DNA from 3 places in the Mixta sp. BE291 genome. Region 1 is predicted to be linked to each of the others. Evidence: predicted binding sites of a transcription regulator. Region 1 holds the regulator's gene; each other region holds the start of a gene.
The links. The regulator PurR, encoded in region 1, represses purine synthesis genes. The targets are predictions, from matches to a motif close to CANGCAAACGTTTGCNTG.
Positions count from the first base shown of each region.

Region 2: a site for PurR is predicted at 5,951-5,968, ahead of purE (5-(carboxyamino)imidazole ribonucleotide mutase). Genes of this name have one in related genera too.
Region 3: a site for PurR is predicted at 4,090-4,107, ahead of J2X14_RS10350 (NCS2 family permease). Genes of this name have one in related genera too.

Region 1 covers NZ_JAVDXN010000001.1:734,737-745,411, reverse strand. The annotation lists gene J2X14_RS03600 (DUF1289 domain-containing protein) at 7-246, opposite strand; gene eptA (phosphoethanolamine transferase EptA) at 441-2,075, shown strand; gene gloA (lactoylglutathione lyase) at 2,385-2,792, shown strand; gene rnt (ribonuclease T) at 2,894-3,568, shown strand; gene J2X14_RS03580 (Grx4 family monothiol glutaredoxin) at 3,626-3,961, opposite strand; gene J2X14_RS03575 (C40 family peptidase) at 4,320-5,126, shown strand; gene cydH (cytochrome bd-I oxidase subunit CydH) at 5,187-5,276, opposite strand; gene purR (HTH-type transcriptional repressor PurR) at 5,563-6,588, shown strand; gene punR (DNA-binding transcriptional activator PunR) at 6,622-7,530, opposite strand; gene punC (purine nucleoside transporter PunC) at 7,641-8,810, shown strand; gene cfa (cyclopropane fatty acyl phospholipid synthase) at 9,074-10,222, shown strand; gene J2X14_RS03545 (riboflavin synthase subunit alpha) at 10,275-10,675, opposite strand, start outside.
Region 2 covers NZ_JAVDXN010000005.1:273,338-284,012, forward strand. The annotation lists gene J2X14_RS13825 (SDR family oxidoreductase) at 1-537, opposite strand, end outside; gene tesA (multifunctional acyl-CoA thioesterase I/protease I/lysophospholipase L1) at 569-1,192, opposite strand; gene ybbA (putative ABC transporter ATP-binding protein YbbA) at 1,160-1,846, shown strand; gene ybbP (putative ABC transporter permease subunit YbbP) at 1,843-4,251, shown strand; gene purK (5-(carboxyamino)imidazole ribonucleotide synthase) at 4,288-5,355, opposite strand; gene purE (5-(carboxyamino)imidazole ribonucleotide mutase) at 5,352-5,861, opposite strand; gene lpxH (UDP-2,3-diacylglucosamine diphosphatase) at 6,007-6,723, opposite strand; gene ppiB (peptidylprolyl isomerase B) at 6,723-7,217, opposite strand; gene cysS (cysteine--tRNA ligase) at 7,461-8,840, shown strand; gene J2X14_RS13870 (DeoR/GlpR family DNA-binding transcription regulator) at 8,990-9,748, shown strand; gene J2X14_RS13875 (oxidoreductase) at 9,741-10,675, shown strand, end outside.
Region 3 covers NZ_JAVDXN010000004.1:35,729-46,403, reverse strand. The annotation lists gene J2X14_RS10365 (TolC family outer membrane protein) at 1-740, opposite strand, end outside; gene J2X14_RS10360 (LuxR C-terminal-related transcriptional regulator) at 821-1,462, opposite strand; gene J2X14_RS10355 (4'-phosphopantetheinyl transferase family protein) at 1,948-2,688, shown strand; gene J2X14_RS10350 (NCS2 family permease) at 2,707-4,020, opposite strand; gene yieH (6-phosphogluconate phosphatase) at 4,184-4,846, shown strand; gene gbpA (N-acetylglucosamine-binding protein GbpA) at 4,911-6,398, opposite strand; gene phoU (phosphate signaling complex protein PhoU) at 6,808-7,542, opposite strand; gene pstB (phosphate ABC transporter ATP-binding protein PstB) at 7,555-8,322, opposite strand; gene pstA (phosphate ABC transporter permease PstA) at 8,369-9,256, opposite strand; gene pstC (phosphate ABC transporter permease PstC) at 9,253-10,215, opposite strand; gene pstS (phosphate ABC transporter substrate-binding protein PstS) at 10,321-10,675, opposite strand, start outside.

The DNA of each region.
Region 1 (10,675 bases):
AAGATATCAAAACAGTGACGGCTGTTGGGGTTCCTCAGGCGCGGCAGGTTTTTCATTGCGGTGCAGGCGTAGCCAGCGCTGGCGACAGAGGCGCAGCACGTCGCGCTTCTGCGCATCGCTATATTGCATCCAGTTAAAGCGCTCTTCACGGCTGCGCAGGCAGCCACGACAGTAGCCGCGCGCATCGGACTGACAAATACCCCGGCACGGGCTGGGCACCGGGAAGAATTCAAGCTGCTCTGCCACATCGCCTCCTGAGTAAACACCTTCTTTTATTCAAGACAGCTTCAGGCTGAAGCGCAAGCCTGGCCATAAAATTACCGTGTGCCGCCGTTAAGCAGTACGAATGATTCCCCTTGCCCCGCACTCATTAACCCTGCATTAAGGTTTTATTAAGGTTTTTAGGCCAGACTATATGCAATGTTCAATTTTGTTTAACGATGCGAATGCTGAAAAAAATACGCTGTAATGAATCGTGGTTCCTTGTCGCCTGCGCGCTGTTTTTTACTTTTATTCTTAATGCTCAGTTTATTATTCGCGCGGCAGAACGCACGCCGCGTGCGCATCTGCACGATTATCTGTTTATCGCCTCGATTCCGCTGGTGCTGTTTTGCGCCTTTATGCTGATTTTTAACCTGCTGGCGTTGCCCTGGATCCGCAAGCCGCTGCTGATTATTCTGCTGCTGTGCGGTGCGGCGGCAAACTATTTTATGTACAGTTTCGGCACGGTGATTGACACCAATATGGTGCAAAACGTTTTTGAAACCGATTTGCAGGAAGCCACCGCGCTGCTGAGCTTGCGTTATCTGTTATGGTTGCTGGCGCTGGGCGTCATTCCTGCGCTGCTTGTTTGCGTGACTAAAATCACGCCGACACGCCCCTGGTGGTTTGCTCTGGCGATGCGCGGCTTATGGTCTATCAGCTGCCTGCTGACAATTTTGCTGATTGCCGCCCTGATGTATAAAGATTACGCCTCGCTGTTCCGCAATAATAAAGGCCTGGTGAAAATGGTCACGCCCGCCAACGTCGTTAGCGGCGTGATTAATTATGCTGATAATCGCTGGCTACAGGGCAGTAAAGCGCTGGTTCGCATCGGACAGGATGCGCAAAAAGGCCCGCTTATCGACGCCGCCGAGAAAAAGACGCTGGTTATTTTTGTGCTGGGCGAAACCGCGCGGGCGGAAAACTTCTCGCTGGGCGGCTACCCGCGGGAAACCAATCCCAGACTGAAACAGCAGAACGTGATCTACTATCAGCACGCCAGCTCATGCGGAACAGAAACCGCGATCTCCGTGCCCTGTATGTTTTCCGGTATGACGCGCGCGCACTATAACGCCAACCTGGCGCATCATCAGGAAGGCTTAATGGATGTGCTGGCCCATGCGGGCATCAACGTGATGTGGCGTGAGAACGATGGCGGCTGTAAAGGTGCCTGTGACCGTATTCCGCATAGCGATATGACCTTATGGAAACTTACCGATCTTTGCCGCAACGACGCCTGCCTGGATGAAGTGCTGCTGCATCGTTTATCGCACTATATTGATGGCGTGAAGGATGATTCGGTGATTGTGCTGCATCAGATGGGCAGTCACGGCCCCGCTTACTATTTACGTTATCCGCCCGCGCTGCGCCGCTTTACGCCGACCTGCGACAGCAAACAGATTCAGGATTGCGATCATCAGGCGCTGGTGAACACTTATGACAATACGCTGCTCTACACCGACGCGATGCTGAGCGACACTATCGAGTTGTTGAAAACGTATCAGCAGCGCTTTAACGTGGCGCTGATCTATCTCTCCGACCATGGTGAGTCGTTGGGCGAGCATGGTATGTATTTGCATGGCACGCCTTATCTGTTTGCGCCCAGCCAGCAGACGCACATCCCTTTCCTGTTGTGGCTCTCTGCCGATTACGCCCGGACTTTCGGCATTAACCAAGCCTGCCTGCGACAGCATGCGCAACAGGATGAGATCTCGCAGGATAATGTTTTTCATACGCTGTTAGGGATGGTTAACGTGCAGACCAGCCTTTATCAGCCACAGCTTGACCTGCTGAAAAGATGCCAGGCGCATTAAGGTTGCATTAGACCAACTGGTCTATTACCCTGAGCGCCATGAATAAAACGGCCCACAGGCTGCCCGTGTACAGCCGCTTGCCAGGGGTAAATGGCTCTGTTTGCCGAGCAAAACATGACACGGGGGCAGTGCGTTAATCCACGCGCTCCAGGCAATTTTGCAGCTGTTGCCGGAGCGCTAAATTAAAAAACCCGCTTCAAGACGACCGGTCTACTGAAGGCTATCGTGGGTTTTCCCGTCTGGTAACAGGCAGCTATACTAAGCTTTTTTGACCGTCATCGGATGATGACCCCCTTTTTGGAGACTATTATGCGCTTACTTCACACCATGCTGCGCGTTGGCGATATGCAACGTTCCCTGGATTTCTATACTCGCGTGCTGGGCATGCGTCTGCTGCGCGAAAGTGAAAATCAGGAATATAAATATAACCTGGCGTTTGTTGGCTATACCGACGAAAGCGAAGGCGCAGTGATTGAGCTGACCTATAACTGGGGTGTGGATCACTATGATCTCGGCAACGCCTATGGCCATATCGCGCTGGGCGTGGATGATGTCGCAGCAACCTGCGAACGAATTCGTCAGGCGGGCGGTAAAGTGACCCGTGAAGCGGGCCCGGTTAAAGGCGGCAACACCGTTATCGCCTTTGTTGAAGACCCGGACGGTTACAAAATCGAACTGATTGAGAACGAACACGCTGGTCATGGCCTCGGCCACTAAGTTTTTTGGGCGCCTGCGGGCGCCCTTCTTTTTCCTGCTGCTGCAACCCCTGGCGAAATTTGCCATAATGCGCGCTGCATTTTTTCGCCAATGAGATCCTGATGTCTGAATCGAAACAACTGAACGCATTATCTGACCGCTTCCGCGGCTTTTATCCAGTGGTAATTGATATCGAAACCGCCGGATTTAACGCCAAAACCGATGCACTGCTGGAAATTGCCGCCGTTACGTTGAAAATGGATGAAAATGGCTGGCTGCAACGCGACCAGACGCTGCATTTTCACGTCGAGCCTTTTGCGGGCGCGATTCTGCATCCGGAGGCGCTGGCGTTCAATGGTATCGATCCTGAGAATCCGCTGCGCGGCGCGGTCAATGAATATGATGCGCTGCACGCTATCTTTAAACAGGTGCGCAAAGGCATAAAGGATCAGGGCTGCAATCGCGCCATTGTCGTTGCGCATAATGCCAATTTCGATCACAGTTTTATGATGGCCGCCGCTGAGCGAACGGCGCTAAAGCGCAATCCGTTTCATCCGTTCGCCACCTTTGATACCGCGGCCCTGAGCGGGCTGGTAGTGGGTCAGACGGTGCTGGCGAAAGCCTGTAAGGCCGCAGGCATCGCTTTTGACGCCAGCCAGGCGCACTCGGCGCTGTATGACACTGAGCGCACGGCGGAGCTGTTTTGCGAGCTGGTAAACCGCTGGAAACGTCTGGGCGGCTGGCCGCCGCTGCCGGTCGATGAGGAACAGCCTGCTGAAATCAGCGACGGTGAATAGTCCGTCCGCCGTAAAAAAGGGCGCCTGAAGCGCCCTTTGCTGTTGTAAGCGGAAAATTTATTCCGCTTCTTTATATTTTTCTGCTGTTTCTTTAATCAGCGTCTGCAGTTCGCCGCGCTGGAACATCTCGATCACGATATCGCAGCCGCCAACCAGTTCGCCATCTACCCACAGCTGCGGGAAGGTGGGCCAGTTAGCATATTTCGGCAGCTCAGCACGAATGTCAGGGCTTTGCAGGATATCCACATAGGCGAAGCGCTCGCCACAGGCAGAGAGAGCCTGAACCGTTTGCGCCGAAAAGCCACAGCTGGGTAACTTCGGCGAGCCTTTCATGTAAAGCAGAATCGGGTTTTCTGCGATCTGGCGCTGAATTTTTTCAACAGTACTCATAATTGCCTTCCTTAAATAGCATGCTTCGTGTCTATTGATTGTAGCGACTGTAGCGGGTTGCTGAAAACGACATTTTCTGTAAGGTTAAATGACGCGGGTTATTGTAGCGGCTTGTCACAGCAAAATAACCCGTATCAGCGCGATGCATTGCGCGGTGGTTAATACCTGGCAATAACTTTGCTGAGATAACCGCCTGTTTACGCTTATTTTTACATCTATATGCATTTAAAGTTTATTTCACTAAAAAAGGCTTTATCTTTTCGCAAAAAGTTCGATTAGAATTGGCCCTTCAGGAGTCTGTCGCTATGGCAGAAATAAGATTAACCTTGCGCTATCACTGCGCTTTGAGTGTAACCACACCATGCGTTTATTGATTACGCTTTTTATGCTGACCGTTGCTCAACTCTTTTTTAACGTTGCCGAGGCATCCCCGCAGGCGCCAGTCAAAGCCACTCAGCATAAAATTGATAAAAAAGCCGCCCGCGACGACGACCGTCGCAAGCGCCGGGTGGTAAAAACCACCAGTAAAAAAGCCCGTCCGGCCAGCGTCGAAAAAAACAAGCTAAAGAAGAAAAGTAAACCTGCCACGGTTGCCACAGCCAGCACGAAAAAGAGTCGTAGCGCGGTTAAAACCACCAGCGTAAAAAAAAGCATCAGTAAAAAAAGCAAACAGCGCTATGGTCGCCAGCGCGGCGAGAAAAAAACCGCTGTAGTCGCTAAGCGCGGCCCGCTGGAGATGAGCAAGGCGCATCGTGAGCGCTATCAAAAGGCGCGTGAAACGGCGATGAACAAACTGATGAGCCAGTTAGGTAAGCCCTATCAGTGGGGAGGCACCTCGCCTCATACCGGTTTCGACTGTAGCGGTTTGGTCTGGTACGCCTATAAAGATGTGGTGAAGTTTAAAATTCCCCGCACCGCTAATGAAATGTACCACCTGCGTGATGCGGCATCGATTAACCGTGAAGCGCTGGAAAAAGGCGATCTGGTGTTCTTCCGCATTAATAATCGTGGCGCAGCCGATCACGTCGGCGTCTATCTCGGTAACGGACGCTTTATCCAGTCGCCGCGCACCGGTAAAGATATCCAGATTAGCCAGCTGAGCGATGATTACTGGCAGCGGCACTACGTTGGCGCTCGCCGCGTGATGACGCCGCGCACCATTCGCTAACGCGGTTGCGCAACAAAAAAGCCTGTCATATGACAGGCTTTTTTTATTTCTGGCTGGCGATTAATTGATAACGGCGGTGAAGCTAAACGCCATGATCACCAGTAATGCCGCCACCGTGGTGCCTATTGATAGTTTTAAATCCGTGCTCATTTGGCCTCTCCTTTAACCACACAAAAAATAACGGTATAGATTTTCCCATACTCCCTGGTAAAAATCTCGTTTTCTTTGCGCCAGCTTGGTAGAATCCCCGCCTTGCGTTGCGCAACGACCAAAACCACCGTTGTCGACGACCCTTATTTTAAGACGTCCCGCCGCTAAGACGTACCTCAGCCCGCCTGATGATAACCCATACGCGTGCTGAATAACGCTATCGGGACGCAAACGATTAACATTAGCCTTATCAAACTATTACGATAGGCGCAGGAGTATCTTTTTAATGGCAACAATCAAAGATGTCGCAAAGCGTGCCGGCGTTTCTACCACCACGGTATCGCACGTCATCAATAAAACCCGTTTTGTCGCGGAAGAAACCCGTGAGGCCGTGTGGGCAGCCATCAAAGAACTACACTATTCGCCCAGTGCGGTCGCACGCAGCCTGAAAGTCAACCACACTAAATCGATCGGCCTGTTGGCGACGTCCAGCGAGGCGCCCTATTTCGCTGAGATTATCGAAGCGGTGGAAACGCGCTGTTTCGCCCGTGGCTATACCCTGATTCTGGGCAACGCCCATAACGATTTACAGAAACAGCAGGCTTATCTTTCCATGATGGCGCAAAAGCGCGTGGATGGCCTGTTGGTGATGTGCTCCGAATATCCTGAAGCGCTGCTGAAGATGCTGGAGGAGAACCGCAATATTCCTATGGTAGTCATGGACTGGGGCGAATCGCGCGGCGACTTTACCGATACCGTGCTGGATAATGCTTTCCAGGGCGGCTATCTCGCTGGCCGCTATCTGATCGAGCGCGGACATCGTGATATCGGCGTGATCCCCGGTCAGATGGAACGCAACACCGGCAGCGGGCGCTTCGCCGGTTTTGTCAAAGCGCTGAATGAGGCCAGCATTGCGGTACGCGAAGAGTGGATCGTTCAGGGCGACTTTGAGCCAGAGTCTGGCTATCGCGCTATGCAGCAAATCCTGGCGCAGAAGCAGCGCCCTACCGCCGTTTTCTGCGGCGGCGATATTATGGCGATGGGCGCGATTTGCGCCGCCGATGAGCTGGGACTGCGCGTGCCGCAGGATATTTCAGTGATCGGTTACGATAACGTGCGCAACGCCCGCTATTTTACCCCTGCGCTGACCACAGTGCATCAGCCGAAAGAGCAGCTGGGCGAAACCGCTTTTGATATGCTGCTGGACAGGATCACCAGCAAACGTGAAGAATCGCAAACCATTGAAGTCCATCCTACGCTGATTGAGCGCCGCTCTGTCGCCGATGGTCCCTTCCGCGACTACCGCCGCTAAGGTTCAGGCTCAGGAACCGCTGTTCCTGAGCCGCTACGCTTCCCGCAGCCATTCCCGATTGATCGTTTCCGTATCGCCAAGATAATCCAGCAGCCAGCGCAGCGCGGGCGAACTGCTTTGCTCCGACCAGCTGACGCAACAGAAGCTGTCGGGAAAAGGTTGCGGCAGCGCCAGCTCGGTGAGCTGCCGGGTTTTCAGCAGCGGTGCGGCGAAATGTCCGGGAACCATGCCCACACACAGCCCGGCACGCAGGCAGTCAAACGCGCTTTCCCAGTCGGGCACCACCAGACGGCGCTGATTATCCAGCGTCCAGGTGGTACGTCGTGGCAATGCGCGCGAGGTATCTTCCAGCACCAGCGAGGGCCAGGGACGAATATCATCATCCTCCAGCTGCCTGCTGACGCTGGCTAAAGGATGATCAACGCTTACTACGCAGCGCCAGTTAAGCGCGCCCATATCGCGAAAGGCAAAGCGCCCGCCAACCGGAATCGCCTGCGTCGCGCCAATCGCCACATCAACCCGCTCGTCCGCCAGCGCATCCCAAACGCCGTTAAACACTTCCGGCGTGATCAGCAGTTCCATATCCGGGAAGTGCCGATAGAAATCAAGCACCAGCTGACGGGTACGCTGCGGCTTAACAATGCGATCCACGGCGATGCTTAACTGCCCGCGCCAGCCATTCGCCACCTGCTGGCACTGCCGCCGCGTGGCTAGCATTTTTTTGATAACAGCACGGCCTTCGCGAATAAACAGCTCGCCTGCCTCAGTGAGTACCACGTCGCGATGGCGTCGCTCAAAAAGCGGCACCGCCAGCCAGGACTCCAGCTGACGTACGGTATAGCTGATGGCCGAGGGTACGCGATGTAGCTCCTCGGCGGCGGCAGAGAAGCTGCCATTGCGCGCCACGGCATCGACCACTTCCAGTGCATATTCAGACCACATGTTTTGCCTGCAAAATTTTTGATATCAACCGGCAAATTTTAGCGTTTCACAATCAGAAAAACATCCTTTAACCTCGCGCGGTCTGTTCACCTGCTAATAATGAGAAAGTGATGTCTGCTTCAAAAGGATTTATGCTCTATCTGGCGCTGCTCAGTACGCTGGGTTTTCTCGCCACCGATATGTACCTGCCCGCGTTTACCGCCATGCAGGAAAGTTTTCACACCTCTGCCGGCGTGATTAGCGCCAGCCTCACCGTGTTCCTTGGCGGTTTCGCCTGCGCGCAGCTGCTGTGGGGACCGCTCTCTGACCGTTTTGGTCGTCGACCGATCTTGCTGCTGGGTCTGGCGCTGTTTGCGCTGGGCTGTGCGGGGATGCTGTGGGCGGAGACCACCTGGCAGATGTTAATCCTGCGCTTTGTGCAGGCGGTGGGCGTCTGCTCGGCGGCGGTGAGCTGGCAGGCGCTGGTAGTGGATCGCTATCGCGGGGCGCAGGCGAATCGGGTTTTCGCCACCATTATGCCGCTGGTCGCGCTGTCGCCCGCGCTGGCGCCGCTGCTGGGCGCCTGGCTGCTGAGCCACTTTTCATGGCGATCGATTTTTCTGACGCTGTTTCTGGTAACGCTTCCGCTGCTGTTTGCGACGGCGAAGCTGAAAAAAAGCGCGCCCGCCTCTGAGCCAACCGGCCAGCGCAGCGGTTTTTTCCGTCTGCTGGCGTCGCGTATCTACAGCGGCAACGTGCTGATTTATGCCGCCTGCTCCGCCAGCTTTTTCGCCTGGCTGACCGGTTCGCCCTTTATCCTGCACGATTTGGGATTAAGCCCGGCCGATATTGGTTTGAGCTATCTTCCGCAGACCGTGGCGTTTCTGGTAGGCGGCTTTGGCTGTCGCTCGGCGCTGCAGCGTCGCAGCGGTCGCACGCTGCTGCCCTTCCTGCTGGTTTTTTATGCTGTGAGCGTAGCTGCGCTGTTTATCGTCTCGCTTAGCGATCGGGTTACGCTGTGGGGATTGTTAATTCCATTTTGCGGCATGGCGCTAGCGAATGGCGCTATTTATCCCATCGTGGTAGCCAATGCGCTGCTGCCCTTCCCGGATGACACCGGCAAAGCCGCTGCGCTGCAAAACTGCCTGCAGCTGGGCCTGTGCTTTTTTGCCAGCCTGGCGGTCTCTTCCTGGTTACGCCATCCGTTACTGACCACCAGCTCGGTGATGTTCTCAACCATTCTGCTGGTCGCGTTGGGCTATGCGTTGCAGTACGTGGCACACGAACGCACACATAATTAGCACCCTAATTATTAACCGTTGTATCTTGCCTTGCGGGAGCCTATACTCCTTGCAAGGCAGTCACTTATAACAGTTAGCGTACTTTTCCCCGGCCCATCGCCCGCTTTCCGCGACAATAATTGTGGCCCCGGGCTTTCAATGCCTTTCAATCCTCTGCGCAACGTCAGATATCTGGCACACGGTCTTCCGTGAGATTTCTCACAATCCTGAGAAATTGACTATTCTGTTTCTCAGGTTCGTATCACACAGGTGATGGAGAAGCTATGAGTACATCGTGCATAGAAGAAGTGAACCTGGAGGAAAACCATTGGTATCGTATCGTCCATGAAATGTTGGAAACGGCTGATATTGAGATCAATGGTAAGCGCCCCTGGGATATTCAGGTCAAAAATCCTGAATTTTTTAAACGTGTTTTGCAAGAAGGATCGCTTGGCCTGGGTGAAAGCTATATGGATGGCTGGTGGGATTGCGAGCGGCCAGATATATTTTTTCAACGCGTATTAAAACATCAACTTGATCAACAACTTCCTCATCATTTCAAAGATACATTACGTATCGCGGCAGCGCGGCTTACCAATTTACAGTCAAAAAAACGCGCGTGGATGGTGGGCAAGGAGCATTACGATTTAGGGAACGATCTCTTTTCACTGATGCTGGATCCCTTTATGCAATACTCCTGCGGCTACTGGAAAAGCGCTCAGACGCTGGAAGAGGCGCAACAGGCTAAATTAACCTTGATTTGCGAAAAGCTTAAGCTAAAACCTGGCCTGAAGCTGCTGGATATCGGCTGCGGCTGGGGCGGACTCGCTGAGTTTGCCGCGCGTCATTATGGCGTCACGGTCGATGGCGTGACCATCTCCGCCGAACAACAGAAAATGGCGCAGCAGCGTTGCGAAGGTCTGGACGTCAATATCCTGCTGCAGGATTACCGTGATTTAGATAATCAGTATGACCGCATCGTTTCCGTTGGCATGTTTGAACACGTCGGCCCGAAAAATTACGCCACCTATTTCAACGTGGTCGACCGTAACCTTAAGCCGGATGGCCTGTTTCTGCTGCATACCATTGGCGCGATAAAAACCGACATGCATGTCGATCCGTGGATCGATAAATATATCTTCCCCAACGGCTGTTTGCCGTCGGTACGCCATATTGCTGAAGCCAGCGAAGCGCATTTTATTATGGAAGACTGGCATAATTTCGGCGCCGACTACGACAAGACGCTAATGGCATGGTATGAGCGCTTCCTGCAGGCCTGGCCGCAGCTGGCGGAAAAATATGGTGAGCGCTTTAAACGCATGTTCACCTATTATTTAAACGCCTGCGCCGGGGCGTTTCGTGCGCGTGATATTCAGCTGTGGCAGGTGGTATTCAGCCGCGGCGTTGAGGGCGGCCTGCGCGTACCGCATTAACCGCTGTCGCGTATAAAAAAACAGGCAACCGGGTTGCCTGTTTTTTTATTATTTACTCTGCAATCTGATTAACCGTTGCCGCCAGCGTCGCTTCTCGCTGCGCCAGCACGCGCTCTACCGTATCCACAATCGCCTGCGTATGCGGATCGATTTCAATATTCACCCGCTGCCCCAGCTTTTTCGCGCCCAGCGTAGTGCGCATCAACGTTTCAGGGATAAGATGCACGCAAAATTTGGTTTTGGTGACATCGCCCACGGTCAGGCTGATGCCATCAATACCAATAAAGCCTTTGTGCAGGATATATTTCAGCAGCGTGCTGTCCTGCGGTTTGAACCAAATTTCACGGTTATTTTCTGCGTTAATGACCTTGCTGATTTCAGCTGTGGTCATAATATGGCCGGACATTAAATGACCGCCAATTTCGTCACTGAACTTCGCTGCTCGTTCAATAT
Region 2 (10,675 bases), on a different contig from region 1:
GATGGGGCCGGGCTCAATCAGGCTGACGCGCACGCCGCTACCATGAAGTTCCATACGCAGCGCGTCGGCCCAGGCTTCCAGCGCATATTTACTCGCAGCGTAGGCGCCGCGCCCCGGCGTGGAGATCAACCCCATTACCGAGCTGGTATTAATAATACGCGCTTCGCCGCTGGCGCGCAGGGCAGGCAGCAGCAGCATGGTTAGCTGGTGGGTGCCAAACAGGTTGCTGGCAAACTGCTGCTCCAGCTGCTGCCGCGACAGCGTTTCCAGCGGGCCATAAACGCCATAGCCCGCATTATTAAACAGGCCATACAGTCGCCCGCCGCACAGCGTGATGATCTGTTCCGCCGCCTGCGTCACGCTCTGCGCATCGTCGAGATCGAGCTGCACGCCGGTAAATCCCAGCGTCTCCATGCGCGCGACATCCTCCGGCTTGCGGCAGGCGGCCAGCACGCGGTAGCCGCGCATTAACAAATCATTGGCGGCAACCAATCCGATACCGCTGGAGCAGCCGGTGATTAATACGTTTTTTTGCATAACTTTACGTCCGTGGCTTCTGTGCCGTTTGTTACTCATGCTTAACTAGGGGAGCCAGTTGTTTATCCATCAGATCGGTGATAAAAGCCTGCGCATCCGGCGCGGGATGAATACCGTCCTGCTGCATCCACTGGGGTTTCAGATAAACCTGCTCCATAAAAAAGGGCACCAGCGGAATATTGTACTGCTGCGCCAGTTTGACATAGATATTATTGAAAGCGTCGTTATAACGACGACCGTAGTTTGCCGGTAAACGAATCTGCATCAGCAGCGGTTGCGCATTAGCCGCCTGAACCGTGGTGATGATTTTACTTAAGTCCTGCTCAATGTTTTGCGGCGGGAAGCCACGCAGGCCATCGTTACCGCCCAGCTCGATCAATACCCAGCGCGGATGGTGCTGCTGCAACAGCGCAGGCAGACGCGCCAGCCCCTGCGCCGCTGTATCGCCGCTAATGCTGCCATTGATAACCTCTGGCTGCTGCTGCCATTTTTTATCCAGCAGGGCAGGCCACGCCTGACTGGCCGACATGCGATAACCGGCGCTCAGGCTGTCGCCGAGAACCAACAGTGATTCTGCAGACGCCATGCGCGTCAGTAACAGTAACAACAACAGGAAGGGATAATGCCAGCGGAAAACATTGTTGAAGTTCATCATCTTACTAAATCCGTCGGTGAAGGTGAGCATCAGTTGTTCATCCTTACCGGAGTTGACCTGGTTGTCAAACCAGGGGAGAGCATTGCCCTGATTGGTGAATCGGGATCGGGCAAGTCTACGCTGTTGGGGATTCTCGCCGGGCTGGATGATGGCAGCAGCGGCGAAGTCTGGCTGTGCGGCGAACCGCTGCAAAAAATGAACGAGGAACAGCGCGCGCAGCTGCGGGCGCGCCACGTAGGGTTTGTGTTCCAGTCCTTTATGCTGGTGCCGACCCTGAACGCGCTGGAAAATGTGCAGCTGCCTGCGCTGCTGCGCGGTGAACCGGAGCGTCAGGGCCGCGAGCAGGCGCAGGCGCTGCTGGAGCAGCTGGGGCTGGGCAAACGCCTGCATCATCTGCCGTCGCAGCTTTCCGGCGGCGAACAACAGCGCGTGGCGCTGGCTCGCGCCTTTAATGGTCGTCCTGACGTGCTGTTTGCTGATGAACCCACCGGCAATCTCGATCGGCAGACCGGCGATCGCATTGCCGATCTGCTGTTCTCCATGAACCGTGACAGCGCCACCACGCTGATTCTGGTGACCCACGATCTGCAACTGGCGGCGCGTTGCGATCGACGGCTGCGCGTGCGTGACGGCAAGCTGTGGGAGGAAGCATGATTTGGCGCTGGTTCTGGCGCGAGTGGCGTTCGCCCTCGCTGCTGATTGTCTGGCTGGCGCTCACCTTGTCGGTCGCCTGCGTTTTAGCGTTAGGCACGCTGGGCGACCGTATGGAAAAAGGGCTGACGCAGCAAAGCCGTGAATTTATGGCGGGCGATCGTACGTTACGCAGCGCGCATCCGATGCCGCAGCCGTGGCGCGATCGCGCGCAGCAGCTGGGGTTACAGGTCTCTGCCCAGCTTACCTTTATGACCATGACCTTTGCGGGTGACGCGCCGCAGCTGGCGGCGGTAAAAGCGGTCGATCAAACCTATCCGCTGTTTGGCGACCTGCGCACCGAACCGCCGGGTCTCAAGCCGCAGCCCGGCAGCGTGCTGCTGGCGCCGCGGCTGATGGCGCTGCTGGGCGTTAAGCCTGGCGACGAACTGGATGTCGGCGATGTCCGTTTGCATATCGCCGGAACGGTGTTGCAGGAGCCGGATGCCGGTTTTAATCCCTTTCAAACCGCGCCGCGCCTGCTGATGAACCTTGATGACGTGGAGAAAACCGGCGCGGTACAGCCAGGCAGCCGCCTGACCTGGCGCTATAAAGTGGCGGGCGACGCCGGGGCGCTCAGCCGCTACGATAGCTGGATTACGCCACAGTTAACAAGCGATCAGCGCTGGCAGAGCGTGGAGAATTCGGAAGATGCTTTGGGGCGCTCAATGCAGCGCGCCCAACAATTTTTACTGCTGTCGGCGCTGTTGACGCTGCTGCTGGCAGTAGCGGCGGTGGCGGTGGCGATGAGCCACTATTGCCGCAGCCGTTACGACCTGGTAGCGGTACTGAAAACGCTGGGCGCCGGGCGCAGCGCGTTACGTAAGCTGATTGTTGGACAATGGCTGGCAGTGCTGTTGCTGGCGGCGCTGGCGGGCAGCGCGCTGGGAATGGGCTTCGAGCGGTTGCTGTTAACCATGCTGCGTCCGGTGCTGCCCGGCGAGTTGCCTGCCGCCGGGATCTGGCCGTGGATCTGGGCGCTGGGCGCGCTGTTTACCATTTCGCTGCTGGTAGGGTTGCGTCCTTACCGGCTGCTGTTAGCGACGCAGCCGCTGCGTGTGCTGCGCCAGGATGTCATCACCACCGCGTGGCCGTTACGCTATTATCTGCCCGCGATGGCGCTGGTGGTGGTGGCGCTGTTGCTGCTGCTGGTCGGCAGCAGCAAGCTGCTCTGGGCCTTGCTGGCGGGAATTGTATTGCTGGCGGCGCTGCTGGCGGCGTTGGGGTGGGGCGCGCTCTGGTTGTTGAGTCGGCTAAAGGTGCGTGGACTGGCGCTGCGGCTGGCGGTAAACCGCCTGCTGCGTCAGCCGTGGGTGACGTTAAGTCAGCTGGCTGCGTTTTCGCTCTCTTTTATGCTGTTGGCGCTGCTGCTGGTGTTGCGTGGCGATCTGCTCGATCGCTGGCAGCAGCAGTTGCCTGCCGACAGCCCTAACTATTTCCTGCTGAATATCAGCCGTGAACAGGTGGCGGATGTGCAACGTTTCCTGACGCAGCATCAGATTAAGCCAGAGACCTTTTACCCCGTTGCGCGCGTGCGCCTGACGGAGATCAATCATCAGCCTGCCGATCCGCGCCGCGATAACGCGCTGAACCGCGAGCTTAATCTGACCTCCTTAGCGCGCCGTCCGGATCATAACCCGATTGTGGCCGGACAATGGCCGCCGCGTGCCGGAGAGGTGTCCATGGAGGTGGAACTGGCCGACCGTTTGGGCGTTAAGCTCGGCGATACGCTGACCTTTACCGGCGATACGCAGCAGTTCAGCGCGAAAATCAGCAGCCTGCGTCAGGTGGACTGGGAGAGCCTGCGGCCTAATTTCTTCTTTATTTTCCCGCCGGGGGCGCTGGATGAACAGCCGCAAACCTGGCTCACCAGTTTCCGCTTTGACGGCGGCAGCGGAACGCTGGCCGAGCTGAACCGCGCCTTTCCCACGCTCAGCCTGTTGGATATTGGTGCGATGATGCGCCAGATTGGTCAGGTGCTGACGCAGGTCAGCCAGGCGCTGGAGATCATGGTGGTGCTGGTGACCGCCTGCGGGCTGCTGCTGCTGTTGGCGCAGATTCAGGTGGGGATGCGCCAGCGGCGTCAGGAACTGGTGGTATATCGCACGCTGGGCGCGGGGAAAAAGCTGCTGCGGGCAACCTTGTGGTATGAGTTTGCGCTGTTGGGCATTGTCGCGGGCGCGGCGGCGGCGCTGGGAGCTGAAGCGGCGCTATGGGGTTTACAGCGGAAAGTGTTCGATTTTCCCTGGGAGCCTGATTACCGGCTGTGGATCGCACTGCCGTTAAGCGGGGCGCTGCTGCTTTCTCTGTGCGGCGGCTGGTTGGGGGTTCGGCTGCTGCGCGGTAAGGCGCTGTTCCGCAGTTTCTGACAACGGCGGTCCGCCAGAATCGGACCGCCATCGTGCTTAGCGTAGCGTCGACTGCGCCCAGGCAATGCCGCTGGCATATTCCGGTGGCAGCATCGGCACCAGCGCCTGTAGCGCGGCGGCGAGGCGCTGCGCATCGGGATCGCTCAGGTTGAGGTGACCCACTTTGCGGCCAGGGCGCACCTCTTTTTCATACCAGTGCAGATGCACCAACGGCTCGCTGAGCCACTGCTGATTTAGGGCGGTGCCAATCAGGTTAACCATCACCGATGGCGTGCTGACCACCGGTGACGGCAGCGGCAGATCGAGGATGGCGCGCAGATGCAGCTCGAACTGGCTGATTGATGCGCCGTTTTGCGTCCAGTGCCCGCTGTTATGCACGCGCGGAGCCAGTTCATTGATCAGCAGCCCCTCCGGCACCACAAAGCACTCCATTGCCATCACGCCCACGTAATCCAGCTCATGCATAATCGCGCTCAGCATCTGCTCCGCCTGCTGCTGCTGTGCCGGGTCCGGCTGCGGCAGCGCGACGCTGGTGCGCAAAATTCCTTCCTGATGCAGGTTATGCGTCAGCGGATAGAACACGGTCTTGCCGTCGCGCCCGCGCGCGCCGACCAGCGACACCTCACCTGAAAAGTTAATGCCCTGTTCGACGATGCATTCGCCGTAGCAGTCAGCGGGCAACGCGCTGGTTTCAGTGGCGCGTAAACGCCACTGACCGCGTCCGTCATAACCGCCGGTTCGACGCTTGACGATCGCCAGTTCGCCCAGCTGCGCAAACACCTGCGGCCACTGGTCGGCGGACGAGAGCAGCTGCCAGGGGGCGGTCGCCAGTGCCAGTCGATCGAGCAGCTGCTTTTGTGTTAAACGATCGGCCAGCAGCGGAAAAATATCGCGATTGACAAAAGCCGCATGCCGCGCCAGCTCACGCGTCAGCGCCGTTTCCGGCCAGCGTTCGATCTCTGCGGTGATCACGCTTTGCTGAATCGGCAACGCTTCCGGCTCAGCGTCGAGGCCCACGGGATAGACCGCGATGCCCAGCGGTTCGCCCGCCTGACGCAGCATTCTTCCCAGCTGCCCATTACCCAGTACGCAAACCGGCTTCATGCGTCCTCCCGCGGATCGGGATTATTCAGCACTTCATCCGTTTGCGCCTGACGCCAGGCGCTGAGGCGCGTAGCCAGCTCCCGGTCATGCGTCGCCAGAATCTGCGCCGCCAGCAGCGCCGCGTTGGCCGCGCCCGCTTTGCCGATCGCCAGCGTACCGACCGGAATACCGCGCGGCATCTGCACAATGGAATAGAGACTATCGACGCCGCTCAGCGCCGCGCTCTGTACCGGCACGCCCAGCACCGGCACCAGCGTTTTCGCCGCCAGCATGCCCGGCAGATGCGCCGCGCCGCCAGCTCCGGCGATAATCACCTGGAAACCGTTATCCGCCGCGCTTTCGGCAAAGCTAAACAGCTTATCCGGCGTGCGATGCGCAGAAACGATTTCAACCTGAAAAGGAACGTCCAGAACGGTAAGGATCTCCGCAGCGAACTGCATAGTGGCCCAGTCACTCTTCGAACCCATGACGATGGCGATGCGGGTCGGGGCGGCGTTAAGAGACATGCAGATGTGGCTCCTGTGATTATGCAAAAGTCACCGGCGTGGTTGTCACGCGGTCGGGAAGGGCACAGAGAATAGCATGACTCAGACGCGAGGAAAACGGTTGCGTAGCGGGTTTACGCGGCAAAAAGCGGCCTGCGCACCGCTTTTAAAAAGGGAAATGGATCAGGGAAAGGCCTTGCGGCGTGACTTCGATCATCGAACCTTCATGGTGCCAGGCGCCCAACACCAGGCGTTGCGCAGGCTGACCGTTCACCAAAAGCGTATGGACTGCCGGTCGGTGGGTATGTCCGTGAATCAGCCACTGCACATGATGGCGCTGCATCGCATCAACCACCGCTTGCGGATTGACATCCATAATCGCCACCGATTTATGCTGATTGGCATCTTTACTGCCGTCACGCATACGCAGGGCAATGCGCTGACGCAGCCGCAGCGGTAAAGCAAGAAACAGCTTTTGCAGCCAGGGCTGATGCACTTTGCGGCGAAAGCGCTGATAGCCTTCGTCATCGGTGCAGAGCGTATCGCCATGCATAATCAGCACCGAGCGACCATACAGATTCAACATCTGCTCTTCCGGCAGCAGCTGCATGCCGCTGGCGCGCGCATAGCGTTTGCCCAGCAGAAAATCGCGGTTGCCGTGAATAAAAAAGACCGGCAACGGCAACGCGTTGAGCGCCGCCGCGATCTGCTGATGCAGCGGATTGGGATCGTCATCGCCGATCCAGGCCTCAAACAGGTCGCCCAGAATGTATAACGCATCGGCATTTTGCGTTTCGCGCTGCAAAAAACGCAGAAAACCGGCAGTAATTGCCGGTTCCTGAGTACACAGATGCAGATCTGCGATAAATAGCGTGCGTGACATTACTCGCTAACGGTGACTTTCTGAATGATCACGTCTTCTTTCGGCACGTCCTGATGCATACCGCTGCGGCCGGTCGCCACGCCTTTGATTTTCTCAACCACGTCCATGCCTTCTACCACTTCGGCGAACACGCAGTAACCCCAGCCCTGCAGGCTTTCGTCACGGAAGTTCAGGAAGTCGTTATCGGCTACGTTGATAAAGAACTGCGCGGTAGCGGAGTGCGGTGCGGAAGTCCGCGCCATTGCCAGCGTGCCACGGGTGTTTTTCAGGCCGTTATTGGCTTCGTTTTTGATTTCCGCTTTGGTTGCTTTCTGCTGCATGCCCGGTTCAAAACCGCCGCCCTGGATCATAAAGCCGTTGATCACACGGTGGAAAATAGTGTTGTCGTAAAAACCTTCACGGCAGTAGTCCAGGAAGTTCTGCACGGTTGCAGGCGCTTTGTCATCAAATGTTTTGATCACGATATCGCCATGATTAGTCTGGAAAGTAACCATAATCTCATCCTGTAAAGGTTGGAGTTTTCAAGATTCTGTACCCGCACGCTGCATCAGGGTGGCGGGCCAGTTTTAACAGACGCCTCTTATAACATAATTCGCGCGCTGACGTCAGTAAACGCAGAAGGGCTTTCTGCCTTCATCGGTGCGCTGCATGGTCTGGTTTCTTGCATTGCGCCGCGCTTACGTGAAAAATAGACTTTCTGGTTTTGTTTATCCGCACACGCTTATACGGAAAGTTCAATGCTTAAAATTTTTAATACCCTGACGCGACAAAAAGAGGAATTTAAACCGATTCATGCCGGAGAAATCGGCATGTACGTGTGCGGCATTACCGTTTATGACCTCAGCCACATCGGCCACGGTCGTACTTTTGTCGCCTTTGATATTGTAGCGCGCTACCTACGCTATTGCGGCTATCAGCTGAAATATGTGCGTAACATTACCGATATTGATGACAAAATCATTAAACGCGCCAATGAGAACCAGGAGTCGGTCGAGGATCTCACCAACCGCATGATTGCGGAGATGCACGCTGATTTCAGCGCGCTGAATATTCAGCCGCCCGATCTGGAGCCACGCGCCACGCGCCACATCAGCGAAATTATCGAGCTGGTAGAAAAGCTGATCGCACGTGGGCACGCCTATGTTGCCAGCAACGGCGATGTGATGTTTGCCGTGGACAGCGATGCGGATTATGGCTGCCTTTCCCGTCAGGATCTCGATCAGTTACAGGCAGGCGCGCGCGTTGAAGTGGCGGACGTGAAGCGCAATCCCATGGATTTTGTGTTGTGGAAGATGTCGAAAGCGGACGAGCCAAGCTGGCCATCGCCGTGGGGCGCCGGTCGTCCGGGCTGGCATATCGAATGTTCCGCGATGAACAGCAAACAGCTGGGCGAGCATTTTGATATTCACGGCGGCGGTTCGGATCTGATGTTCCCGCACCATGAAAACGAAATTGCGCAATCCACCTGCGCCCATGATGGCCCGTACGTTAACTACTGGATGCACTCCGGGATGGTGATGGTCGATCGCGAGAAGATGTCTAAATCGCTCGGCAACTTCTTTACTATTCGCGATGTGCTGCAGCATTTTGATGCGGAAACGGTGCGTTACTTCCTGATGTCCGGCCACTACCGCAGCCAGCTCAACTATGGCGAAGATAACCTGAAACAGGCGCGTGCGGCGCTGGAACGTCTTTATACCGCGCTGCGTCATACCGATGCCAGCGCCGCGGCGGCCGGTGGCGAAGCGTTCGTGACCCGTTTCCGCGAGGCGATGGATGATGATTTCAACACGCCGGAAGCCTATTCGGTGCTGTTTGATCTGGCGCGTGACGTTAACCGCCTGAAAACGGAAGATATGAGCGCAGCGAACGGGCTGGCGGCGCGTCTGCGCGAGCTGGCTGGCGTGCTTGGCTTGCTGGAGCAGGATCCTGAGCTGTTCCTGCAGGGCGGGGCGCAGGATGATGACGTGGCAGAGATCGAAGCGCTGATTAAAATGCGTAACGATGCGCGTCAGGCCAAAGACTGGGCGCAGGCGGATGTTGCCCGCGACAAGCTGAATGTGCTTGGCATCGTGCTGGAGGATGGGCCGCAGGGCACCACCTGGCGTCGTAAATAATCGTGACAAGGCCGGTGCTTACCGGCCTTTTTTTTGCCGCATTTTCTCCCCGGAATCGCTATCTTTTAACCACCGCCGCACGAGCGCGTGCGTTATCTTTGCAGTATTTTGCTGTTTCTTGCTGTATATTGCCTGCAAGGAGGATCCTTATGCATAAAGCCGCTCGCCAGAAAACCTTATTAACGCTGCTCAGCGAGCAGGGACAGTCCAGCGTGACGCAGCTTGCGCAGGCATTACAGGTATCAGTGGATACCGTGCGGCGCGATCTTAACGATCTACAACAGCAGGGGCTGGCGCAAAAAAGTCATGGCGGGGCGATTGCGCTGGATGTGCCGGTGATGACGCGCCGGGCGCGCAGCGCCGTGCTTAACGCCACTAAGCAGCGCCTGGGCGAGGCGGTCGCGGCGCAGATTCCGCCCGGCAGCACATTAATGCTGGATGCTGGCAGTACGGTGCTGGCGGTGGCGCAAGCCCTGACCGTGCCAGCGCGGGTGATTACCGCCTCGCTGGATATCGCCTGGGCGCTGAACGATCGTCCTGAGATTGAGCTTATTTTGCTGGGCGGACAGTGGGATAACCAACAGCGCCTGTTTGCAGGCGCCGCCACGCTGGCCATGCTACAGCGCTATCGCGCCGATATCGTTGTGTTGGGCGCCTGTGCGGTGCATCCCACGTTGGGGCTGAGCGCCAGCCATGAGGCCGATGCGGAAATCAAACGCGCTATGCTGGCGTTCAGCGCCCAACGCTGGCTGGTGGCCGATCATTTAAAGCTGAACCGCTGCCAGCCGCATCGGGTCGCAGATTTAACTGAGATACAACGTCTGTTTATCGATCGTCGCTGGGATGAGCTGCCCGCTTTATCCTCTGTCGACATCTCTGTTATCGCTGAAGGAGAACACTATGAGTAATACCGCTACGTCTGCAAAGATGCTTAATGCCGTGCTGATTGGCTATGGTTTTGCCGGTAAAACCTTTCACGCTCCGCTGATCTCCGCCACGGCGGGTTTGAACCTCTATGCCGTCGCCTCCAGCGATGCCGCTAAAGTCCATGTCGATCTTCCCGGCATCCAGGTGATCGCGGATCTACAGCAGGCGATCGCGCACCCTGAGATTGATCTGGTGGTGATCGCTTCGCCGAATACCACCCATGCGCCGCTGGCGCGTCAGGCGTTGGAAGCCGGTAAGCATGTGGTGGTTGATAAACCGTTTACGCTGGATATGCAGGAAGCGCGTGAACTGATTGCGCTGGCGCAGGAGAAGGGGCTGCTGCTGTCGGTATTCCACAACCGCCGCTGGGACAGCGATTACCTTGGCATTCGTCAGGCGATAGAGCAGGGGAAAGTGGGGCAGGTAGTGCAGTTTGAGTCGCATATCGATCGCTTCCGCCCGCAGGTGCGCGTGCGCTGGCGCGAGCAGAATGTGCCGGGCAGCGGCCTGTGGTTCGATATCGGCCCGCATCTGATCGATCAGGTTTTGCAGCTGTTTGGCCTGCCGGAGAGCGTGCAGGGCAATATCGCCACGCTACGTGACGGCGCGGAAGTTAATGACTGGGCGCATGTGGTATTAACCTATCCCGCGCACCGGGTAATTCTGCATTGCAGCATGCTGGTGGCCGGTGGCGTCTCACGCTTTAGCGTACACGGCAGCAAAGGCAGCGTGATTAAAGCCCTGGCTGACCGTCAGGAGAGTCAGCTGCTGGCTGGCGTGACGCCTGGCAGCGCAGGATGGGGCGAAGATGATGACGCGATGGTGCTTTACAGCGGCGAAGCGCAAACGCAGCTGCCGGTGCCCGCGGGCGATCAGCGTCAATATTACATCCAGATCGCCAATGCGCT
Region 3 (10,675 bases), on a different contig from region 1:
TCCGCCTGGGTTTGCTCCAGTTGGAAAAGCGCAGCGCGAACCTGAAGATTATTTTGCGCTGCCCGCTGCTGTAAGGCTTTGAAATCATCAGAAACGGGAAAACGCATCACACAGGATAACGTAACCGGCTCTATTTCTTCTGGCGGGTGTCCGGTAAGGCGCGAGAAAACCATCCCAGCCTCCTCCAGATCGTTTTTAGCGGCGATCGCATCCGCCATTGCCCGGTCGTAATTAGCCTGCGCTTCATCGCGTTCAAGACGCGTGCCTTCACCCACCTGTAACGCAACCTGCGTTTGACTCAGCTGTTTACCGTAGGCGGCTTTGGCAGTGATTGCGCTCTTTAAAACATCCCGTTGATAGATTACCCGGAAATAGGCTTCCGCAACGCGGGTAATCAGCGTTTGCTCCGCCTGCATCAGTACTACGTCAGCATTGTCAGCGATGGCGTCGCCGCGCTTCCATGCCGCATATTTTGCTATATCAAATAGCGGCTGCGTCAGGTTAACGCTGTAGTTATGCCGCGTGACGCCTGCGGCATAGGTCGCACCGGGCTGATCCTGCTTACTATAAGCGCCGTTTAAACTAACAACCGGTAACAGGCTGGCAAAACCCTGGAGCCTTTTTTGGCTATCTGCCCGCTGCGCGTTGCGCGCCGCGCTGATTTCACTGTCATAAACGCTGCCTGCCAGTACCGCTTCCTGTAGCGTCAGGCTATGTGCGCTGCCTGGTATGATGATCAAGGCTGAAAAAAACGCTGTGATAACAGCGTTTACCCTCCTGAAGTACATGACCAAAATCCTTTTTTTATCGCCGGGATCAATCAAATAATATTATTTATGCAGGCATATTGAATAAGCTCGCTATTCGTATTGACATTAAGCTTTTTCATCGCATTATATTTTTGCGTGGCAACGGTACTGACCGCGCGGTTTTGCTTTTTAGCAATACTGGACAGCGATAACCCCATGGAGTAAAGCTGAATAATTTCCCACTCCTTTGCCGTTAAGCGGCTGGTTTTTTCAATACCGCTTTCGGTGATGGATTTTATTTCTTTTGAAACCCAGGCCACGCTGTGCTTCTTAATAAAAATTTCACAAAACGCCTTTTTTATTTCGCTCACTGCATCATACTTGCTGACAATAGCATCCACGCCATAATTAAGCGCCTTTTTCAAAATGGATACATTATTGAACTCCGTATAAAGAATGATTTTAGCCGTCGGGAAGCGTTGTTTTATTGCTCTGATTTTTGCTACGCCATAAAGATGGCCGCCATCGCTATAGTAAGCCAGATCGGTGATTATCGCGTCTACGGGCGTGCGGCTTGCCGGTTGAAGCGTGCGCTCCTCGCTTAACGAAATGTCAGATATAATATTGCAACCCAGCTCTTCCTTAATATAATTGCACAGAAAATAGTGAACAGCAGGGTACTTATCTGATATAGCCACGTTAATTTTCAACATAATGATATATCCCTTATCTGTTTGCCCAGCTACAGCCGACTCCATACGTTTACTCTAATACATCATGTAAGCAGTAGCACCATATGGATTTATTAATGTCTTTTTGCTCAACTACTGTGAGAAAGGCTGGTGGTTCCCTGATTATCCACAAGCCAAAATCATGGTAGAGCTAAAAATAAAAAAGAGTAAATGAAATATATAAAATCTAATATTAATTATTAATTTTATAGCTAAATCGATAAAATCGTGAAATGCACCAGAGCGCGTTGTTTTTATTACCTACGCGTCAGTTAAAGAAAAAATGAAGCATGCCGTTTCGCCTGAAGCTTTCTCGGCGCGAGCCAATCCTCTTTGGTGCAGTTTTATAGCCCTTATTTAAACCTATTCCTAAAAGCATCGCGCAAACAGTAAAGCCGGGTGCAAAAGCATCGGAAAATTCTTACAATACCATTGATGATTATCCGACCATTTTCACGGAGCGACAGATGGCAAGTCATTTTGTACGCTGGACGCTTGCCCAAAACCGGGCAGATGTGCAGCGTATTCCGGCAGATATAGTGGAAAAAGCGCAATGTCTCAGCGACAAACGTCGTAGCCGTTATCTGGCAGCGCGTATGCTGCTGGCTGAACTCATGCTGCGTATTTACGGCATGTCGCAGCTTCCCGCCTTAACCACCACCAGCAGTGGCCGTCCTTGCTTTACCGATCCCGATCTACCTGATTTCAGCATCGCCTATGCTGGCAATATGGTTGGCGTGCTGCTGGCTGAAGAACAGAGCCGCGCCGGGCTGGATATGGAAATCGTACGCGCGCACAGCCGCCAGACGCTGGAACATCATCTGCAACATCTCTCTTCCGGCGAAAAAGCGTGGATTAATGCCCAACAGGATCCGCTGGAAGCAATAACGCAAATCTGGACGCTGCGGCAAAGCGTACTCAAGCTGACTGGAGAAGATAACGGCTGTGAGGGTTCCCTGCGTTTGCATCCCGCCTCGGGCCGCTTACGCTCGCACGTGTTTCCTGACGTTCAGGCAGTATGCGATGTTGAACCACTGCTTATCTGGTCTTGTGCGCTGTCACGCGCCAGCAGCCGTCTGCGTTTGTGGGAAATCGATGAGCAGCAGAACTGGAATGCGCTCAGGGATATTGAGCTGAATAAAGCGAATATGGGGCCGCACACGTTAAGGCTTACCAGTATGCCGACAGAAAGGCAGCTGCAGCCGTAAAGCTGCAGCGCCATTTGATTAATGTGAATCAATAAAAGCAATTTTCAGGACAAACAGCAGCGCCACCACAACCACGCAGGGGTTGATTTCGCGCCAGCGCCCGGTACCAGCTTTCATCACGCACCAGGAAATGAAACCCAGCGCGATGCCTTCGGTGATTGAGAAGCTGAACGGCATCATGGCGGCGGTAACAAAAGCAGGCACCGCCTCGGTCAGGTCGTCCCACTTTACGCGCGCCAGGCTTGAGGTCATCAGTACGCCAACATAAATCAACGCGCCTGCGGCAGCGTAGCCCGGCACCATCGACGCCAGCGGCGACAGGAACATCACCAGCAGGAACAGCACGCCGGTTACCACCGCCATCAGCCCGGTACGTCCGCCAATGGAAACGCCTGACGAACTTTCAATATAGGCGGTTACGGAGGAGGTACCGATGGCGGCACCCGCTACGGAGCTAACGCTATCCACCAGCAGCGCCTGCTTCATACGCGGGAATTTACCGTCTTTATCCGCCAGTCCGGCTTTGTCCGTTACGCCGATCAGCGTACCGGAGGAGTCAAACAGGTTAACCAGCATAAAAGAGAAAATCACACCGGCCATATTGAGCGTAAATGCGCCGCCTAAATCAACCTGGCCGATCACCGAGTTAATCGCGGGCGGAGCGGAGAAGATGCCGTTGTATTTAACGTCGCCTAATAACAGGCCCGCCAGCGTGGTAATGACAATGGAGATCAATACCGCAGCGTGAATATTGCGTGAAGCCAACACGGCGATAATAAAGAAGCCCAGCGCGCCCAGCAGCACGCTATGCGAGGACAAATCGCCAACCGTTACCAGCGTCGCTTCATTCGCCACGATGATACCGGCATTTTTCAGCCCCATCATGGCAATAAACAGGCCGATCCCGGCGGTAATGCCGGTACGCAGAGCAAGAGGAATATTGGCAATCATCCAGTAGCGCACGCGGAATAAGGTCAACAGCAGCAGCCCCGTCGCGCCCCAGAAAATAGCGCCCATGCCGACCTGCCATGAATACCCCATTGCGCCAACCACCACAAAGGCGAAAAAGGCGTTCAGGCCCATCGCAGGCGCCAGCGCCACCGGTAGGTTCGCGACGACGCCCATAAGTATGCTGCCCAACGCGGCAATCAAACAGGTCGTCACAAATACCGCCTGGGTATCCATGCCAGCGGCACCAAGAATCTGTGGGTTTACAAAGACGATATAAACCATGGTTAAAAAAGTCGTAAAACCGGCAATCACTTCGGTACGCACCGTCGTGCCATGCTCCTGTAGCCGGAACAGGCGCTGTAATAAGCCTTGTTTAGTCATCTGTTACATCCGAACGGAAAAGGGGTCGCCGCGTATGCTAGCGATTTTGGCGCAACAGTACACGGATTTTTCGCAATCGGTTGCGGTTTCCTGCGGGCGGCAGGGTCGCATTTTGTGTTGAGTGGGGTAAAGTGACCTTTTCCCCTGGTTAGGATGAGGCAGGATGACGATTGAATGTCTGTTTTTCGACTGTGACGGGACCCTGGTGGACAGCGAATTGCTCTGTACTCAGGCGTATGTTTCCACTTTTTCCCGCTACGGCGTGCAGTTGCCATTACAGGAGATGTTTGAAAAATATAAGGGCGTCAAACTCTACGATATTATCGCCGACGTTAACCAGCAGCATCCACTTGATGTTGCGGTAGAAACCTTCGAGCAAGAGTACCGCGCGGAAGTTGCACGTCTTTTCGAGGCGCAGCTGCAGCCGATTGCGGGTGCCCGTGCCCTGTTGGATCAAATCGCCGTACCGGCGTGCGTGGTCTCTAACGGCACGGTGAAAAAGATGCAGCATTCGCTGGGGCTAACCGGCCTGCTTCCTTTCTTCGGCGATCGCCTGTATAGCGGCTACGATATCGGTCACTGGAAACCGGATCCACAGCTGATGTTTCATGCCGCGGAGCAAATGCAGGTACCGATTGAGCGTTGCCTGCTGATCGATGACTCAGAGGCGGGCGCGCGGGCGGGCATCGCGGCGGGTATTCCGGTGTTCTATTATTGCGCCGATGCGCATAACGCGCCGCTCGATCACCCGCTGGTCACCCCATTTAACGATCTGGCTCAATTGCCCGCGATGTGGCACGCGCGCGGCTGGCGCCTCACCCGTTAAGTTGTTGCCGCCAATAAAAAACCCCGGCGCTGTTGCCAGAGCCGGGGCTTGATTACGTTAAAACTTATTTCTCGATCCACGCCATCTGCCAGGAGGAACCTACGCCAGGTTCAAACTGCCGTGCGGAAGGCGACCACTGGGAACAATAGCCGGAATAAGGCAGAGGCTTACACTGGTAAACCTTGCCGTTTTCAGGTTGCAACACCAGCGTGCCCGCTTTGTAGCTTGCTTTGTTATTCGGGAAGATGGCGTCATATTTGGCATTATCCGACGCCGGTTTGTCCGTTTCTGCGCCAGCAGCAGCCTGCAACGTAAACTGCTGCGGCGCTGGCTGGATCACTTTGCCTTCTGCGGTGCTGCCAATAACGCTTAACGTATAAGGTTCATTTGCTGATACGCCTTCCAGTTTAAAAGAAACGCGCTGATCGGCATTATCCACCGCCATTTTGGTGTATCCCTTCACCGTGCCGACGCGGTCATACACCTTCGCTTCCAGTGACATTTTACCGACGGTCCAGAGATTAAACGACAGGGTCGATGTCCCCTTTTGCACATCGCTGGTTGTCAGGCTGCTGATCTCAATGCGCTCATTGGTGTTTGAGACAACTTCTTCATAGGAAATCGCGATGGATTTCATCTTACGTATGGGATCCGGTGTGCCCGCTTTGGAGGAGATATAGATCTTATTCGCACCAAATGCCGGCTCGACTTCACCACGCGCATCTTTTACCCCGGCACGGAAACCCCATAACTCCGCATTGGCGTTTTCGTTTACTGCCGCCGCCAATGCTTTCGCCCAACGGTTTTTATCCGTTAATTCCTCAGTGATGGTCAGCGAGGTGGCAAAAGAGAGCACTTCTGATTTATCCTGGAAGAAACGTACTTTTACTTTGTCGCCCGGTCGCAAATCTTTGCCGTAAATCTGACCATCCAGGGTTTTGGCCCAGCTATCAGACGTCTCGACCTGCCCGGTATTTTCTCCGCCGAAGTCAACGTCGGCGACGTGATAGAAGCTGTTCACGGTATCGGCAATCTGCCACACGCTATAGATTAGCTGATAGCCGGTGCGCGCAGGAACATCACATTCATGTTCCACGCGTGTTCCCGGCATCGCGCCAAAACCATTAATTTCACAGAAGGGCGTTTTTTCAAACGCATCGCGGCTTAGAGGCGCGTTAGGATTCCAGTCCTGTTTAGTGATGTAGTACCGCCAGTTGGTGGTTTTATGGGGCGCGGTATGAAACCAGGCTAAGGTTTGTTTCCCAGCCTTCATGGGCGTTTTATACCAGCTATCAATGCTTTGGCGGTCAAGTTCATAATAGCCGGGCAATCCTGCGCTGGCTAATTTGCCGGTTTGCGTCGAGGCCTTATCAAAATATCCGGTCTTCTGTTCTAGGCTTTGTGGCTCATAGTTAGACTTGTCGCCGCATGACTGATTCTTGCCTTTCTGACATTGATGAGCACGACTTGGTGGATCGATTAAATAACCATGCGCCCATGCGCCACTCATGGTCAGTGTTGATACGGCTAATGCTATTAATTTTACTTTCATAAGTTTACTTCCCCTGTAATAAAACCAGAGGAAGTTATATATTTACCACCAATAGCTGGGAATCTTTTTACTTTTAATTAAGGGAAAGTCTTTATCAGGTCAGCCTTATTTTTATTGCGCATCTTTATGATATTTTATTAAATACGCAACAGACAGGCTTTAATGCTGAGGTAAAAGAGATATAAGCGCAGCTATATTTTATTGCGGCGTTTCTGCTATGTAAAATCCACTATAAAAGAGATATTGCACACTAAAATCCACAGGGAAAACGGCGTTAGCGTATGGCGATATCTTATTAACGCTCTTATTTTCATGCTATTTGGGCCGCCGGGGTGTCAAATAAGCGGCATTATCAGCACGATATGATGAAAATTACCCGCAGACCGTAACGATCTGCGGGTAACGACGATCAGGCGGGGCTGCTGCCGTTTTCTTCGCCAGCCAGCAGCTTGTCGAGACGGTCGCCGCCAACGTGACGGAAATCCTGCCCCTTAACGAAATAGAAAATAATTTCGCAGATGTTCTGGCAGCGATCGCCAATACGCTCAATGGCACGAGCACAGAACAGGGCGGTCAGCACGCTGGGAATGGTACGGGGATCTTCCATCATATAGGTCATCAGCTGACGCACGATGCCTTCATATTCCTGATCGACTTTTTTATCTTCCCGATAAATTTCCACCGCCGCGCTCAGATCCATGCGCGCAAAGGCGTCCAGGACATCATGCAGCATCTGAATCGTATGGCGACCCAGCGACTCCAGGCTTACCAGCAGCGGCTGATGCTGCTGGCTGAACTTCTCCAGCGCCGTGCGGCTGATTTTATCCGCCACATCGCCAATGCGCTCCAGCTCAGAAATGGTTTTGATGATCGCCATCACCAGGCGCAGATCGCTGGCGGTGGGCTGCCGCTTAGCGATAATACGCACGCAGGCTTCATCAATATCCACTTCCATCATGTTGACCTTCTGGTCACCATCAATGACCTGCTTCGCCAGCTCAGCGTCCTGATTATGCATCGCGGTAATCGCATCGGTAAGCTGCTGCTCTACCATGCCGCCCATGATCATGACCTGGGTGCGGATATGCTCAAGCTCAGCGTTAAACTGGCCGGAGATATGCTTGTTCAGGTTTAAATTGTCCATACCGATCTCCAGTTAACCATAGCGGCCAGTAATATAGTCTTCAGTTTGCTTTTGATGAGGTTTAGTAAACAGCGTGTCGGTATCGCTAAACTCGATCAGTTCACCCAGATACATGAATGCGGTGTGGTCGGAACAGCGTGCCGCCTGCTGCATATTATGCGTCACGATGACCACAGTATAATCCTGTTTCAGTTCGGTAATCAGTTCTTCGATACGGCCCGTTGAAATAGGATCCAGCGCCGAGCAAGGCTCATCCAGCAACAGCACTTCTGGACGAATAGCGATGCCGCGAGCAATGCACAGGCGCTGCTGCTGACCACCAGAAAGGCTATAGCCGCTCTGATGCAGTTTGTCTTTGGTTTCATTCCACAGCGCAGCTTTGCTCAATGCCCACTGTACGCGCTCATCCATTTCGGCGCGCGGCAGCTTTTCAAACAGGCGGACGCCAAAAGCGATGTTGTCGTAAATCGACATCGGGAAGGGCGTCGGCTTCTGAAATACCATGCCGATGCGCGCGCGTAACAGTGCGATATCCTGCGCCTCGGCGAGAATGTTATCGCCATCCAGCAGGATTTCGCCTTCGGCGCGCTGCTCCGGATAAAGCGAGTACATTTTGTTAAAGGTGCGCAACAGGGTCGATTTGCCGCAGCCAGATGGGCCGATAAAAGCGGTAACCTGATTACGGGCAATTTCCAGGTTAATGTTTTTCAGCGCATGGAATTTGCCGTAATAAAAGTTCAGATCGCGAACCTGCAGTTTGCCGGGAGTCTGATTAACCATAGTCTTCTCTTTCTCTTAACGCCGCGCCGTCGAAACCACGCGGTAATTAGTGTTTCGATTTGGCGAAAATCACACGCGCCAGAATATTCAGCACCAGCACACAGAGCGTAATCAACAGTACGCCCGCCCAGGCCAGGCTCTGCCATTCCGCAAACGGGCTCATGGCAAATTTAAAAATGGTGACCGGCAGGTTAGCCAGCGGCTGCATCATGTCGGTGCTCCAGAACTGGTTCGACAATGAGGTAAACAGCAGCGGGGCGGTTTCGCCGGCAATACGTGCCACGGCCAGCAGCACACCGGTGATGATGCCGGAAATGGAAGCCTTCAGCGTAATCGCGGAAATCATCTTCCATTTTGGCGTGCCCAGCGCATAAGCCGCTTCGCGCAGGCTATCCGGCACCAGCTTCATCATGTTTTCCGTCGTGCGGATCACGATAGGAATCTGCAACAACGCCAGCGCAATCACCCCGGCCCAGCCGGAGAAGTGCTGCATCTGCGCCACTACGATGGTGTAAACAAACAGACCAACCACAATCGACGGTGCCGACAGCAGGATATCGTTGATAAAGCGAATGATTTCCGCCAGCCAGGATTTGCGGCCATATTCCGCCAGATAGATCCCGGCCATAATGCCCAGCGGCGTACCGCCCAGCGTGGCCCAAAAAATTAACAGGCCGCTGCCCGCAATAGCGTTCGCCAAACCGCCACCGGCGGTGTTGGGCGGCGGCGTCATTTCTGTAAATAGCGCCAGCGAGAAGCCATCGATACCGCGCGTGATGGTGGTAAACAGGATCCATACCAGCCAGAACAGGCCAAACGCCATGGTAAGCAGGGAGAGCGTCAGAGCAACCTTGTTACGCATGCTGCGACGCGCCTGCATTTTACGGCGTGACGCTTGCAGCTCGGTACGAGCATGTAAATCCAGCGTGGTCATGAACGCGCCCCTTCATTTTTCGCCAGCCGTAAAATCATCAGCTTGGAAATCGCCAGCACGATAAACGTGATAACAAACAGAATCAGCCCCAGCTCCATCAGCGCGGCGACATGCACGCCTGATTCCGCTTCGGCAAATTCATTGGCCAGCGCGGAAGTGATGCTGTTGCCCGGCATATAAAGCGAAACGCTGTCGAGCTGGTAGGTGTTACCGATAATAAAGGTCACCGCCATGGTTTCACCCAGCGCACGTCCCAGACCCAGCATAATGCCGCCGATCACGCCATTCTTGGTAAAGGGCAGTACGATGCGCCAGATTACTTCCCAGGTCGTACAGCCAATGCCATAGGCTGACTCTTTCATCATTACCGGCGTTTGCTCGAAAACATCGCGCATCACCGAAGCGATGTAAGGAATAATCATAATCGCAAGGATCACGCCAGCGGCGAGGATACCGATACCGAATGCCGGGCCTTCAAACAGGGCGCCAACAAACGGAATGGTAGAGAGGACGTTGCCTACCGGCGTCTGGAAATATTCAGCAAACAGCGGCGCAAAAACAAACAGCCCCCACATGCCGTAAACAATACTGGGGATAGCCGCCAGCAGTTCTATCGCCACGCCCAGCGGGCGACGCAGCCAGCCTGGTGCCAGCTCGGTTAAAAACAGCGCAATGCCAAAGCTAACCGGTACAGCGATCAACAAGGCGATAATTGACGTAACCACGGTGCCATAAATCGGCACCAGCGCACCAAAATTCTCGTTAGGCGCATCCCACTCTTTGTTCCACAGGAACGAGAAACCGAATTTCTCAATACTGGGCCAGGAGGAGATAAGCAGAGAGATAATGATGCCGCCCAGCAACAAAAGCACAATCAGCGCAGCCAGCTTAACCAGCGCACCGAAAATAATGTCACCTTGTTTTCCTGGGGCCTTAAAAGACGGCCTGGATTCAGCCATAGAAGTCTCGACAGAAGAAATTCACAGGGGCGGCATTCAGCCGCCCGGATACTGCGGGTCGGCGTTCAGCCGACCCCTGCGACGGTGTGAACACCGTTAAAGCCATTACTGGTAGAGCGCTTTGCCAGAACTGTCTTTGATCTGCGCTTTCCAGTCAGAGCGAATCTGCTCTACAACTGAATCAGGCAGCGTCGCGTAGTCCAGGCTGGTGGCGGTTTTATCGCCATCTTTGTATGCCCAATCAAAGAATTTCATTACCTCAGCGCCTTTTGCCGCGTCAGCCTGTTGTTTTTGCATCAGGATGAACGTGGTGGTGGTGATCGGCCAGGCATCTTTGCCTTTCTGATTGGTCAGGTCCTGAGCGTAGCTTTTGCTCCAGTCTACCCCTTTCGCCGCGTTGCTGAAGGTCTCTTCCGTTGGGGAAACCGGCTGACCATCCGCGTCGATCAGTTTGGTATAG